DNA from 2 places in the Shewanella zhangzhouensis genome. Region 2 is predicted to be linked to the other one. Evidence: riboswitches for the same ligand, from Rfam matches in the RefSeq annotation. Region 2 holds a riboswitch; the other holds the start of a gene.
What was found. Region 2 has a riboswitch for cobalamin ahead of K0H63_RS04190 (ABC transporter ATP-binding protein). Riboswitches for the same ligand answer to the same signal wherever they lie in the genome.

Region 1 (7,312 bases), 2.2 Mb from region 2:
ACCGCCGTTAATGAGATGAGTCATACCGCCCATGAAGTGGCCAAGGCATCTGAGCAAACGGCAACCGAGTCGGCAGCCATGGCCTCGCAGGTTAAGCTGAGTCAGGACAGTCTGACGCAGGCGGTTTCTCTTGTGAGCACCATGTCCAAGGAGTCGCTGCAAGCCAAGATTGCGGTGGGCAAGGTGGCAGAGAGCAGTACCAATATCAGCAAAATATTGGAAGTGATCAGTGCCATTGCCGCCCAGACCAACCTGCTGGCGCTCAACGCCGCCATCGAAGCGGCCCGCGCCGGTGAGCAGGGCCGGGGGTTTGCTGTGGTGGCCGATGAAGTGCGTTCACTTGCTTCCAAAACCCAGGCCTCCACCGACGATATCAGTCGGCTTATCGATGCGCTGGAGCAGGAGGTGAAGGGGGCATCCGGAATTATCGACAAAGGGGTAGGACTTGCTGAGCAGGCGGTGGCGCAAACCGAGCAGGCCTTTGAGGCACTGTCGGTGATGGTGGCGCGCATTAACGAAATCTCCAATCAGGTGACCCAAATTGCCACGGCTGCTGAAGAGCAAAGCGCAGTTACAGAAGAAGTAAGCCGCAACATCACGGGGATCTCAGACTCGGCGGCAGAGCTGATGGAGCTGGCCGGTAAGGCCCGGGAGAGCAGCGAGAGTCTTGCCAAGCTGGTTGGCAGGCAGGAGAGTCAGTTGGCTAAACTGCGCACCTGAGGATATTAAACCAAATAAAAAGGCTGCTCTTGGCAGCCTTTTTATTTGTTGGGGTTAAATACTGTCCAGTGGCACCAGGCTGACATCGGTCAGTGGGGTCGCGCAGCACGCCAGTATGACGCCCTGTGCACGCTCGGCATCAGAGAGGGCCTCAGCCTTGGGTTGGTGCACTTCGCCTGCGGTAAGCTTACATTTACAGCTGCCGCAAATACCCGCACGGCACGACCACAGCAGCTTGATGCCCTGAGCTTCTGCCTGGGTCAGCAGGCTTTGTTGGTTATCGCCCACAAAGTCTTTATCGCCAATCCGGATCTTGAGCTGCTCAGGTGGCCTGGCTTCGACGCTGGTCAATCCCCCGAAACTTTCACAGTGAATTTGCTCAGTCGGCATGCCGGCTTGTGTCAGCATTCCTTCCACTGTTTGCATGAAGCCGCTGGGACCACAGATAAAGGCATCGCGTTTGGTCAGTGAAGGCACTGCGGCCAACTGCGAGGCGCTGACACGGCCCGTATTGCCTTGCCAGTCGTCGCCCGGATTTGTCAGATAAAGCTCCAGGGTCATACCTGCGGCGACGAAATCCTCAAGGCTTTCCGGGCAGGGGATATCGTCTTTGCTGCGGCATTGATGAATAAAGTGAATATGGGTAAGTGGCAAAGCAACACCTTTGAGCTTGCCAAGCGCCAGTGCGGTTCTGACCATCGCCAGCATGGGGGTGACGCCTGAGCCTGCACTGATAAGCAGTAAGGGGTTGCCGGTTTTGGGGATAAATCGGCCTTCGGGGCGGCTGCAAAGCACAGTATCACCTATCGCCAACTTGTCGTGCAGCCAGTTGGAAATCAGGCCGCCCCCGGTGCGTTTGACGCCAATATGGTAGTTCCCCTCCGCCGGTGCATGGGTCAGGCTGTAACGGCGGATATGGCGGGTGCCGTCGATATCAAAGGCAAACACCAGATGCTGGCCTGGCAAGAAGGTCGGCAGCGGTTTGCCATCGGCAGCCTCAAAAGTGAAGCCCGTAAAGTCTTTGGCGATGGGCTCTTTGGCAGCCAGGCGCAGACTGCGTTTGGCCGGTGCCCGGTTGGGGTAGTGCTCACCCACCTGCTCCTCAAGAATCTCTACATTGTCGCCTTCGCGAATGATGCCTTCATTGAGGGCAATCAGGTTCTGGCCAAAATTGACATCACCTTGATGGGTTTTACGAAACCTGCTCAGGGTGGCGAGAGGCTCCCCCTGAGGGTGGAATTTATCGGTACCGGGAATAATGGTGGTCATCACACAACGACTGCAGGGTTTGGCCAGTAGAAACTCCACTTCACCGATACGAATACGCTTCCAGCCGTCCTCTGCAAAGGCAGCAGTGTCTGATACCTCCAGATTGGTGCGAAACTGACTCATCTGGCTGATTGTATCGGCGCGCAGATTCAGGTCGGTTAACGAGGCCTCGCTGATGAGTAGCAGCGGATAGCCATCGGCAAAGCTGACACGGGTGTCGAGTTTTTCACGGAAGCGATTGGAGGTTTCGCCAAGCCAGATAAGCCGGGCGGGTTCGCCCAGCAGGGTGGAAATCCAGGTATCGGCCAGCGCGTGGATTGACAGTGCTTCAAAACCGTCCTTCCAGACCTGGGTTTTCACCGGGGCTTTTTCAAACTCGCTGACATCAAGGGCCAGGTCTGGCTGGCCGGGATAGGAGAGCCGCAGGCGTCCGGCGTGAAACTCTTCGTCCTGGCCCAAAGGCGTTATCAGTTGCAGTACGGGATGTGTGCGGGCCGTAATGAAATCGCCGCTGGGTTTTATCACCATAAAGCGTCGGTCTCCCGCCAGTCCCTCCGGGCAAACCCTTGCCTGCTTGAGTGACTGCGCGCCCATGGATTTAACCGGATAGATATGAATTGCGCTGAGTCTCGCCATTTGCCGTCTCCCTGTCGCTGGCAAATAGCGACACTATAACCATGTGGTTACATCTGAAGCCAGTACCCAAGTGCTTTTCATGCTTCTCAATGTCCGGCGCTGTGGTAAAGTAATTGCGCTTGTCGATAGCAGGCTAATGAATCATAAGGACAAATTCGCACTCTGTGCGGTAATTTGGGTGTTGTCACCCGGCTTTAAGGAGAAACCATGGAATACTACATTGGCGCCTGGAAAAAATACGCAGACTTCACAGGTCGTGCCCGTCGCAAAGAGTTTTGGATGTTCTTTCTGTTCAACCTGATTGTCAGTATCGGGATGAACCTGGTGGACATGGCCCTTGGCAGCATGCTGGTAGGCACCCTCTACTCATTGGCCGTATTTTTGCCTTCACTTGCCATCGGTGCCCGTCGTTTGCACGATACCGGCCGCAGCGGCTGGTGGCAGCTTATCGCGCTCATCCCCATCATAGGTATCATCATTCTCATTGTGTTCTACTGTCAGGACAGTCAGGACGAGAATGACTACGGTGAAAACCCAAAGGCCTTTGCCTGATAGTCTGTGGGGAGGTTTTCCTCCCCATATCTCAAAGCCGTTTCAGGACGTTACGGCAGGATATTTCACGGAAGCTGATTATGACCCGCTATTTACTCCTTCTTATTGGGCTTGTGCCCGCCACGGGTGTGCTTGCGCAAACTCAGGAACTTTCACTCTTTGGTACGCCTTTCTCGTTTGAATTACCTTCGGGATGGAAATTGGCCGCCAGTGAAAACAGGGCGGATATGGTGAGTGCCGAATTTGTACCTGCCCAGGAAAATCTCAACCAATGGGGTGGGCTCATTTGTGTTCAAAGCTTTAAATTGAGTGATGATTCCCCCGCTGCCGAAGCCTTTCTCGATGGCCTCGCCAGACAATATCAGGGCAGCTGCGAGGGCGACGTCTCCTACGAAAAGTTGGGTGAAGTTGATACCGATGGCTATCCCGGCTTTCACGCCATCCTGGGGTGTAGCCGTATGCCCAATCAGCACGCATCGATGGAAGAGTCGCGCCCATTTTTTTCAAAGCCGGAAGCTGAGGTGGGGTATTACCGGGTTGTAAGCCGCCCCGGGCAACTGGTGCTCATGCATAAATCCACGCGCGGCGATGTGTATGCAGGGCAGAATATTCCGCTTACCCCTGCCAATCACGGTGAATTTATTGCCTCTGTTTTGCCGCTGCGCCTCGACTGACCGGCCACTTGTGCGAAACAAAGGCATTAGACTTTTATACGTTTAGACGTCTATAATGCGCGGCCGTCCATGAGTGACGGCCTCTTTATTGTCAGCCTTTTGGGTGCCCGCATCGGCGGGAGAATCGGGAAGTCGGTGTAAATCCGACACTGCCCCCGCAACGGTAATGATGCCTGGCATCTAAGTCCGGAGACCGGCCCAAATCAGGTATTGTCGTGGATTTCGGTGGGCAGATCCGCAACAGCGACAGCTTTTGGCATGTCGATGACCCATGCCCCGTTTCCCTTGATGGAGTGTAAGGAAAATGGGTACCAAACCTTCTTTGATTTCATTGGCGCTGGCCACAAGCCTGCTGTCATCTTTCGCCTCAGCGCAATCACCTGTGGATGAACATCTGGTGGTCATTGGCCGTCAGGCTGATACCCCCCTCAATATCGCCGCCAATGTGGCTGTGATTACTGCCGATGACATAGCGCTCAGCGGTGCCAAAGATCTTGCCGGATTGCTGCGTGGCCAGAGTGCCATCCAGATAAGCGACAGCGGCACCGGGCCCGTCTTCGCCATGCGCGGTTTTGGTGCTGGCCAGGCGGCCAATAACACCCTGGTGCTGGTGGATGGCCGCCGTCTCAACAACATTGATATTGCTGCGCCCAGCCTCAATGCTGTGTCACTGAGTCAGATAGAACGTATTGAAGTGCTCTCCGGCAGCGCCGGTGTGCTCTATGGCGATCAGGCCGTTGGCGGTGTCATCAATATCATTACCAAGCGCAGTCAGGAAAACACCGGCGGCGCCTCGCTGACTGGTGGGAGTTTCGGCTCCCTTGGCACTGCCATGGATTTCTCGGCTGCGCTGAATGAACGCTGGAGTCTCTTCGTCGGTGGCAACTTCGATAAAAGCGACAACTACCGTGACCATGCCGTGAGTGAGTCCGGCTCAGTGTTGGGCCGCATTGAATACCGCGGCGATGGGCAGCGCTTCTTTGCTGAAGCCTCCTATTACGATGATGACCGTGAACTCGCAGGCTCTCTCACCGCAGAGGAGCTTGCCGCCAATCCCCGCCAGGCCAATGCCGCCAACAGCAGCGACTATCAGCACAATCTGACCAAGGCTGGCCGGTTGGGATACGAGCACAGTCTGACCGACCATTGGACCCTGGCTGCCGATCTCGATGCCAGCGATACCCAGGTGAATTACATCAGTTGGGGCGGCGTGGGTGAAACCGAGCGTCAACTCATCAGCCTGACTCCCAAAGCCATTGGCCGCTACCAGACAGAGGCGGGCGAACTTAAGTTGGTAACTGGAGTGGACCTGTCCCGTGGCGAGTCAGAATTTACCTCGGCTTATATGGAGCGCGGCAACACCCAGGAGCTCTGGGCGGCTTTTGCCCAGGCATCAGTGCCTTTGACCAAGTCACTGAGTTACGTGGTGGGTGGTCGTTATGCCGAAGTTCAGGACGATATTCGCGATCAGAATACCTTTCCCCAGGGTGGCAAGCTGGATAATGACGCCCATGCGCTTGAGCTTGGATTAAATTATCGCCCCGTGCAGGGACACAGATTCTACCTGCGCGGCGAAGATAACTTCCGTTTTGCCAAGGTGGATGAGCAGGCCTACACCAGTCAGGACAGCCTGAGACCCCAAACCGGCCGCAGCTATGAAGCTGGCTGGGACTATCAGGGGGCTGAGCAGGCATTGCGCCTGAGCCTCTACCGTTTAACCCTGGAAGATGAAATTGTGTTTGACCCCAGCGCCGACACGCCGGTGGGGGGCTATTTCCCGGGTGCCAATATCAACGCTGATGAGTCGCGCCGTTATGGAGCCATGTTGGATTGGGACTGGCAGCTCAATGACACCATCAGCCTGGGCGTCGACTACCAGTACACGGATGCTGAATTTACCGCCGGGCTGAATGATGGCAAAGCGCTGTCCTGGGTCGCCAAGCACAGTGGCCGTATGTATGTGTCAGCTCAGTTTGCCGATTATTGGTCGGCCTACGTAGATGCTGCCTACACGGGTGAGCGTTTTGTTGAAGGTGACAATGCCAATGTGGGCGCGCAGATGGATGCCTTTTGGCTGACCAATGCCGCCGTGAGCTTCCGTAAGGACGCCCTGAGTGCGACCCTGAGACTGGATAACCTGTTCGATGAAGCGTATGCCGCCTCGGGCTTCTACAGTGACTGGGGCAATGGGTATTATCCCGGTGAAGGTCGCAAAGTGAGCCTGACGTTGGGGTTGAGATACTGATAAACCACTGAAATTGAAAAGCCGGACTTGTGTCCGGTTTTTTTTTGGGCGATAACATACGCATTAGTCCGGGGAGTACAAAGTGCGTATTCTGTCAGTGTTTTTTGTCCTGCTGTTTTTATCAGCCTGTGGCGGTCCGCGATTGCCTTTTCTGGGGGAAAACGCCCGTGTTTTGGCCTTCGGTGACAGTTTAACTTTTGGGGTTGGCGCCAGTGATGGCATGGATTATCCCGCCCACCTTTCCCGTCTGTGCGATTGCGAAGTGATTAACGCCGGGGTATCGGGTGAAACAACCACCGAAGGGCTGGCACGAATGGCTGATTTACTCGATGAAACCCAACCGGATCTGCTTATCCTGCTGGAAGGCGGCAATGATATCCTCAGAAATCAGGATAAAGCACAGCTTAAGCGCAATTTGGAAGCTATGATTAGGGAAGCTCAGGGAAGGCAGGTGCCTGTGCTTTTGATTGCTGTACCAGACCGGAAGGTGTTTTTATCCCCGTTACCTTTGTATCAGGAACTGGCTGAGCAATTTTCCCTGCCACTGCTTGAGGATACGCTACCGCAGCTCCTGTCACAAAGCGCCATGAAATCGGACACTGTTCATTTAAATGACGCCGGATATCAGCTTTTGGCGGAAGAAATTTACCAGCTTGCGAGCGAGAGCGGAGCCTTTTGAGGCGGCTTTCTGAAAATTGCTGAAACGGACGGAAATCAGCTTGACCATGGGCAGGATTTTATGGGTAAATTCCCCGATAATAACAGCCAGGGCGGGTTTATTGCTAAGGCCAAACTTGAGTCCCTTTTTGATTGCCCGGACAAAAATAGGTTAGTTTCATGACTGAGCTTGAGCATCAGGTTTTTTCTCAAATCAGGGCGATCATCGCCAATGAAGAGCAGGTATTAGGCCGCAGGGGAATTCTCATTCCACTGAAGAAGGCTATCCTTGCCGATGGTGATGTGCGTAATGTTGTTGATATTGTCTCCAGCGATCCGGCACTGGCGGCGCATCTATTGTGGCGAAGCACCACCGCACATGTGGGGGGCGCCCATAACAGTAAAAACCGCAGTCTCAAGGATGCGCTGATCCGTTTGGGGCAGGTGAACATTTACCGCTACGCCTTTAGCTTTTATTTGAAAGAACGCCTCGATGAGCTGCCGCAGCCCTATAAAAAGTTGGTCCTGGGGTACTGGCGCCTGACAGAAAGCATTGCCG
Region 2 (7,312 bases):
TTGGTGCGCTCACCTACGTTTACAAACAGGCTGTCGGCGCTGATGGTAAGCGGTTCAAGCCCGGCGAGACGACAGGCAACCGGGATTTCCGGCAACTTGCGCGGGGCGTGTTTTTCAACGGCTTCGCGGATAACGCGGATATGATCCGGGGTAGTACCGCAGCAGCCGCCGACTATGTTCAGCATGCCCTCGATGGCCCACTGGACTATGATGTCGGCCATTTCTTCGGGCGTTTCATCGTAGCCACCGAACTCGTTCGGCAGACCCGCATTGGGGTGGGCCGACACATAGCATTCGCTGATGCGGGAAAGTTCTTCTACATAAGGGCGCAGCTCTTTTGGCCCCAGGGCACAGTTAAGGCCCATGCTGATGGGTTTGATATGGCGCAGCGAGTTGTAAAAGGCTTCGGTGGTCTGGCCTGTCAGGGTACGGCCGGAGGCATCGGTAATGGTGCCGGAAATCATCACCGGCAGGCGCAAGCCAACTTCATCAAAAATTGATTCGATGGCAAACAGTGCCGCCTTGGCGTTCAGGGTATCGAAAATGGTTTCCACCATGATGATATCGGCGCCGCCTTCAATCAGGGCGGCGGTGGACTCGCGGTAGGCGGCCACCAAATCATCGAAGTGGATATTACGGTAGCCCGGGTCATTCACATCCGGGCTGATGGAGCAGGTGCGGTTGGTGGGGCCAAGTACGCCGGCCACATAGCGGGGGATGCCGGTTTGGGCTTCCACTTCATCGGCCACTTCGCGGGCGATGCGGGCACCAACAAGGTTAATCTCGGCCGAGATCGCCTCCATCTCATAGTCGGCCATGGCAACCGTGGTGGCGTTAAAGGTGTTGGTTTCGATAATGTCGGCACCGGCCAGCAGATACTCGCGGTGAATGCCTTTGATGATTTCAGGCTGGGTCAGCACCAAGAGGTCGTTATTGCCTTTTACGTCGCAGTGCCAGTGGGCGAAGCGGCTGCCGCGATAGTGCTCTTCCTCCAGTTTGTGACCCTGGATCATGGTTCCCATGGCGCCGTCGAGGATAAGAATACGCTTGGAGAGATCCTCGTTCAGTCGCTGTTGACGGCTGTGGGCAAGCGCCCTGGTCGCCTGGGATAACACTGGAGTTGCCATAAAAAACACCTGCAAAGTACAAAAAAGTGACTGTCCTGTGTAGCCTAAGCCGGGTTGATGCCGCTGAAAAGGTAAAACCGGTACGGCGCCCGCTTAATTTGATTTGGACATTTATACGTATAGACGTCCATAATACGCGAAACTTAGCTTTAGGGGCAAGCGAAGGCTCAGGAGCAAGCGACGCGCCTGGCGCCAGCACTGAGGCCAGCCCCTGGTCTGGGTAAGACCAGAAAGAGGCCGCCACAGGACGCTGATATAAAAACGGGGTAGAGCAAGATGCACAGGCAAGACGCTGACGCTGTGGTGGCTGTGGAAAAGGATAACGCCAAAGCTCACGGGGACTCACTGGACGACAAAAGCCATGTCCAGATGTCTCCCCGTGACATTATTTTCTGGCGCCATGGCCAGTGTGAAGATGGCGCCGTGCTGCGGGGCCGAAGCGATGCCGAGCCCAATGAAGGTGCCCTCATCGCCATTGCCGGCAAGGCCCGTGACATGGCGGTACCTGCCCGAATCATCTCATCGCCTTTGCAGCGCTGCGCGCGGCTTGCGAATGCCTTGCAGGCAGAAATCACAGCCGGACACCCCGGGAGTAATCCACCAGACATACTTATTGAGCCTCAGCTGACCGAGATGGACTTTGGCGTCTGGGATGGGCAGTCCATAGCACTGCTCTGGCAAACCGCTCCCATGGAGGCCTGGTGGCAAGACCCCTGGGCCATAACGCCCGAGGGCGGCGAGCCCATGCACGCCTTTGAAGCCAGGGTGGCGGCGGCGCTGCAAGGGCTGCTGGCAAAGGCGCCGCTTAATGATGCCGGGCCACTGTGGGTGGTGACCCACGGCGGTGTTATCCGTTGCCTGATGGCCGCTATTTTGGGGGCAGAGCGGGCAGCGGGTTTTTATGGGGCATTGGAGCTGGATTACGGCGCCCGGGTGCACACCCGTTGGTACCGAACAAATGGCGGCTGGCAGGGGCGATTACTCTGGGGCAGCTGAGAATATTGCGCTTCACCCAGTCTTTTGGCCCTTTACCAGGTAGGTGAAAGGTCTGATAATCTGCGGACCGGAGTCACTGCTCCGGCCATTCACGCCAGGGGTGTCGGGGGCCATGCCAACCCGACATGAAAAGGGAACCGGGGACATACCATAAGGTATCAGCCCGGACTGTGCCCGCAACTGTGTGGGGGAATGCCCCCGAGTCAGGATACCTGCCCCTGTGCTTCTTTTACTTTCCCTGTCCGGGCGGGTTACCCGGTGGAGTGATATGAGCCAAATTGCCATGCCCGTTCCCCAGAGGGAACCCGGGTACCTGTTTAATGGGGTAACACCATGACCCCGGCCATCGAAGTCAGCAACCTCTGCTGGCGGGTAGGGGAGCGGCCGCTGCTGGACGGCGTAAGCTTTGCCCTGTCCGGAAACGGTATGTATGGGGTTATTGGCCCCAACGGCGCCGGCAAGTCATCCCTGCTGCGCTGCCTGTACCGCTATATTCGCCCGGACAGTGGCAGCATACTGCTCAATGGTCAGGACATTCACCTCTATTCCAGGCGCAGCTTTGCCCGCGCCGTGGCCGTGGTACCCCAGGAATTACCGCCCCTGTTTGATCTCTCCACCGAAGCCGTTGTTGCCATGGGGCTTATCCCCCACAAGGGCTGGCTTGCTGCCGACAGCGCCGCCGACAAGGCAGGCATTGCAGCGGCTCTCGCGGAAGTGGGGCTCGAAGGCTATGGCCGCCAACCCTTTGGCAAGCTGTCCGGTGGTGAAAAACAGCGGGCCCTCATTGCTCGGGCGCTGGTGCAAAAGCCGCAGTTTTTGATCCTGGATGAACCCACGAGCCACCTGGATGTGCGCTTTCAAATCGAAGTGCTGGAACTCCTCAAACGCCTGGATATCTGCGTGATTTGCACCATCCACGACCTGAACCTGGCCAGTGCCCTGTGCGATGAGCTGCTGCTGATGTCCCGTGGCCGCCTGGAAGCCTCGGGCACGCCTGAGGTAGTGCTCACCGAGGCCATGCTCGCCTCTGTATTTGGGGTGTGCACCACGGTAGAGCCTCACCCCCAGCATGGCCGTCCGCTCATCCATTACTACTATGGTTATGATGCCCGCACCGCCTCCCAAGGCCGCAAAGAGGTGAGCCTGTGACGGCCCTCAAAGCCCTGTTAACCCCGCTCGGACGCCGGGAGCTGATGGTGCTGGCGCTTATTCTGGCCTGTCTGCTATCGCCGGTGCTGGCCAGTATTTTTGGCGCCGTGGACATCGGCTTTCGCGAGGCTATGTCGGTGTACCTGCATGCGCTCATTGGCGAGCGCCCCGCCGATGTGGCCTATCTCGACAGCCGCATTCTGCTGGAGCTGAGGTTGCCGCGCATCCTCCTGGCCTTTGTGTGTGGCGCGGGATTGGCGCTCTCCGGCTGGGCGCTGCAACTGGTGACCCGAAACCCCCTGGCTGACCCTTATCTTTTTGGGATCAGTGCCGGTGCCAGCCTGGGGGCGATTGTGGTGCTCAGCCTTGGGATTACTCATGGGGTGCTGCTCGCCATCGGTCTGCCGCTGGGGGCTTTTATCGGTGCCAGTGCCTCTGTGTTGGTGGTGCTCACCCTCAGTGGCTTTGGGCTGCAAAGCCAGGTGGAGCGCATGCTGCTTTCCGGGGTCGCCACCTCCTTTTTATTCGGCGCCCTCGGCAGTTTGCTTCTATATTTTTCAAGCCCCCAGGTGACGGCGTCGGTGATATTCTGGAGCCTGGGCAGCTTTGCCCGCGCCGCATGGGATCTGCTCTGGTTGCCCTGGTTGGTGTTTGGCCTCTTTGTGGGCTTTTTGCTGCTGGTTCGGCGGCAGCTCTTTGCCCTCAGTGCCGGTGATGAAACTGCCCATGCCCTTGGGGTATCCGTGGCCAAACTGCGCATTATCAGTTTGCTGATGTGCTCTTTGATGACAGCCGTGCTGGTAGCCAGCTGCGGGGGCATTGGTTTTGTGGGGCTGATGATCCCCCACATCACCCGATTGCTGTTTCCCGGCAGTCAGTCGCTGCTGATTGTGGCCATGCTGGGTGGACTTTTTATGGTGTGGGTCGATGTGATGACCCGCAGTTTACTGCCACCACAGGAGCTGCCTGTGGGGGTGATTACTGCCGTGGTTGGCAGTGTGTTTTTCCTGACGCTGCTCTTTGGCCGCAGGAGTGAATAAGGATATCGGATGTTTGATATAGCTCCCGTCAGCCGCGAACGGGATGAGCAAATCCAGGCGCGTATCGACGATAAAACCAAGCCAAGGGGCGCCCTGGGGGCGCTCGAACCCCTGGCGGCGCATCTGGCGCGGCTGCTGGGCGATACGCCGGAAATTAAGCGCCCCGCCATGTTGGTGTTTGCTGCCGACCATGGCATTGCCAGTGCCGGTGTATCCATAGCCCCCCCTGAGGTAACTGCTCTGATGGTCGCCAACTTTGCCAGCGGCGGCGCTGCCATCAATGTGTTTTGCCGTCAGCTCGGTTGGCAGCTTGAAATCATCGACGCCGGTATGCTGAGCGCGCCGCCAAGGGATATGGGCGTGACCGATTGTCGCCTCGGCGCAGGCACAGGCCCCATTCACAAGCGCGCCGCCATGACCCTTGGTCAGGTTGAACATGGCCTCGCCTTTGGCCGTGAACGGGTGCGTGCCCACCACGCCGAAGGCACCAATCTTATTGCTTTGGGGGAAATGGGCATTGGCAATACCTCCAGCGCTGCCGCCGTGATGGCTGCCCTGATGGGGCTTGAGGCCAAAGACTGTGTCGGCCGGGGAACCGGTGTGGATGCAGCCACCCTCAAGCGCAAGCAGATGCTGGTGGAGCAGGCGCTGTTGCTGCATCTGGATATGCTAACCAGCCCCGAATCCATCCTTGCCTGTGTGGGCGGCTTTGAAATTGTCGAGATGACCGGCGCCATGTTGGGGGCTGCCGAGCTGGGAATTCCTGTGTTGGTGGATGGCTTTATTGCCACCGTGGCCGCACTCGCTGCCGTGAAGATGTTCCCCCAAAGCCGCGAATACCTTATCTTTGCTCATCGCTCTGCAGAGCGTGCCCACGGGCTGATACTGGCGCACCTTGAGGCCGAGCCGCTGCTCAGCCTGGATATGCGTCTCGGTGAAGGTACGGGGGCGGCATTGGCCCTGCCGCTGGTGCAGGCTGCGGCCAATTTTTATCGTGAAATGGCGTGCTTCAGTGACGCCGGAATTACAGATGTAACGCCTTAGGGCGGGAGCAGTTATGTCGACCTTTAAGCGTGAACTTGAGTTGTTTTTGTTGGCGCTCACTTTTTTTACCCGCATTCCTGTGCCGGTAAAACTCGATTACAGCGGCGAAGGCTTAAACCGCGCCAGCCGTTATTTTGGCCTGGTGGGCACCCTGGTTGGGCTTATCGCCGCCCTGGTGTTTTACCTGACCCAGTTTATCTTTCCAGCCTCCGTTGCCGTGGTGCTGGCCATGATTGCCACTGTGCTGCTCACCGGCGGCTTCCATGAAGATGGTCTTGCCGATACCGCAGACGGTTTTGGCGGTGCCTTCGAGCGGGAGCGCAAGCTCGAAATCATGAAAGACAGCCGGGTCGGATCCTATGGTTCTCTCGCGCTGATGCTGGCATTACTGCTTAAATTTCAGCTGTTAAGCGAACTGGCACTCTACTCGGTTTCCAGCGTGGTGGGTGGTCTGGTGCTGGGGCATACCTTAAGCCGCGCCTTTGCCGCCAGTATTATTTTTAACCATACTTATGTGCGCGAAGATGCCGAGAGCAAGGCCAAGCCCCTGGCTCAGTCGATGCATTGGGATGAAGTGCTGTTTTTAGTGCTCAGTGCCGGGGTGATTTGTTTGCTGCTTACCGGTGTGGGCGCGACGCTGGTGATACTCATCACCCTCTTTGTGGCCCGCAGCCTGCTGGCCCGTTGGCAGTCACGCCACATCGGCGGCTACACGGGAGACACCCTGGGCGCCTGTCAGCAAATACTCGAGCTTGTGGTCTATCTGGTGCTCCTGATGCTGTGGAGTCAGTCGTGAGTGTGCCTGTCATCGCCCGGTCAAACACTGCTGCAGGCTACTCAGTGTGCGCTTATTCGCTTAAGGGCGCCTGTCAGACAATGCCTGAACTTGAAGTCTGTTCAGTGCTCCTGCTGCTGTGGAGTCAGTCATGATCCATCTGGTTCTCGGTGGCGCCCGCAGTGGCAAGAGTTGTTTTGCCGAGACTCAGGTTGCCCGGGTTTCGCCCCGGGGGATTTACCTTGCCACGGCCACGGCGGGGGATGATGAGATGGCGGCCCGTATCGCCCGTCACCAGCAAGACAGGGCAGAGGCACACTGCCAATGGCACCTTATCGAAGCGCCGCTGGATTTGGCTGCGCAGCTGCGCGCCTTGTCCGGTGAGGCTCGGCCGGTACTGGTGGACTGCCTGACGTTATGGCTGACCAATCACCTGATGGCAAAGCCTCAGACGATAACCGAGGCACGCAAGGAGCTCCTGAAAGCCATTGGCGATTTTCGTGGGCAGCTGTGGCTGGTCAGTAACGAAGTGGGCTCAGGCATAGTGCCTTTGGGCGAACTCAGCCGCCAGTTTGTGGATGAAGCGGGGTGGCTCAATCAGGCCATTGCCGCCATCGCCGACAGGGTGTTCCTGGTGGTGGCCGGGATGCCGCTGGCGCTGAAAGGCAGCTCCATCAACGTTGAAATGGGAGGATAACCCATGGGCGCTTCTACGCTGATGATCCAGGGCACGGCCTCGGATGCCGGTAAAACCACCTTGGTCGCCGGGCTTTGTCGCCTGCTGGCCAGAAAAGGCCTTAAGGTGGCGCCCTTCAAACCCCAGAATATGGCCCTTAACAGCGCCGTGACCGAAGACGGCGGTGAGATTGGCCGCGCCCAGGCGCTGCAGGCCGCCGCCTGTGGGCTGAAAGCCCATACCGATTTTAATCCCATATTGCTCAAGCCGGGCTCAGACACCCGGGCGCAGGTCATAGTTCATGGCAAGGCGCTCACGTCCCTCGAAGCATCGGCCTTTTTCGGCCCCGAGGGCAAGGGATACAAGGCCATTGCCATGGATGCCGTGCTGGAATCTTTCAATCGTCTTCAACAGTCCTTCGATTACCTGCTGGTAGAGGGCGCCGGCAGCCCAGCCGAAATCAACCTGCGGGAAAATGACATCGCCAACATGGGGTTTGCCGAAG

Region 1: linked by a shared signal. The riboswitch ahead of K0H63_RS14630 (TonB-dependent receptor) and the one ahead of K0H63_RS04190 (ABC transporter ATP-binding protein) in region 2 are both predicted to bind cobalamin.

Annotation. Positions count from the first base shown of each region.
Region 1 covers NZ_CP080414.1:3,338,423-3,345,734, reverse strand. Annotated here, with positions in the region: gene K0H63_RS14650 (methyl-accepting chemotaxis protein) at 1-720, shown strand, start outside; gene K0H63_RS14645 (hybrid-cluster NAD(P)-dependent oxidoreductase) at 775-2,625, opposite strand; gene K0H63_RS14640 (DUF805 domain-containing protein) at 2,833-3,177, shown strand; gene K0H63_RS14635 (hypothetical protein) at 3,258-3,851, shown strand; cobalamin riboswitch at 3,938-4,067, shown strand; gene K0H63_RS14630 (TonB-dependent receptor) at 4,156-6,096, shown strand; gene K0H63_RS14625 (GDSL-type esterase/lipase family protein) at 6,179-6,775, shown strand; gene K0H63_RS14620 (HDOD domain-containing protein) at 6,934-7,312, shown strand, end outside.
Region 2 covers NZ_CP080414.1:982,180-989,491, forward strand. Annotated here, with positions in the region: gene metH (methionine synthase) at 1-1,127, opposite strand, end outside; gene K0H63_RS04185 (histidine phosphatase family protein) at 1,404-2,123, shown strand; cobalamin riboswitch at 2,205-2,357, shown strand; gene K0H63_RS04190 (ABC transporter ATP-binding protein) at 2,457-3,272, shown strand; gene K0H63_RS04195 (FecCD family ABC transporter permease) at 3,317-4,312, shown strand; gene cobT (nicotinate-nucleotide--dimethylbenzimidazole phosphoribosyltransferase) at 4,322-5,356, shown strand; gene K0H63_RS04205 (adenosylcobinamide-GDP ribazoletransferase) at 5,370-6,152, shown strand; gene cobU (bifunctional adenosylcobinamide kinase/adenosylcobinamide-phosphate guanylyltransferase) at 6,283-6,828, shown strand; gene K0H63_RS04215 (cobyric acid synthase) at 6,832-7,312, shown strand, end outside.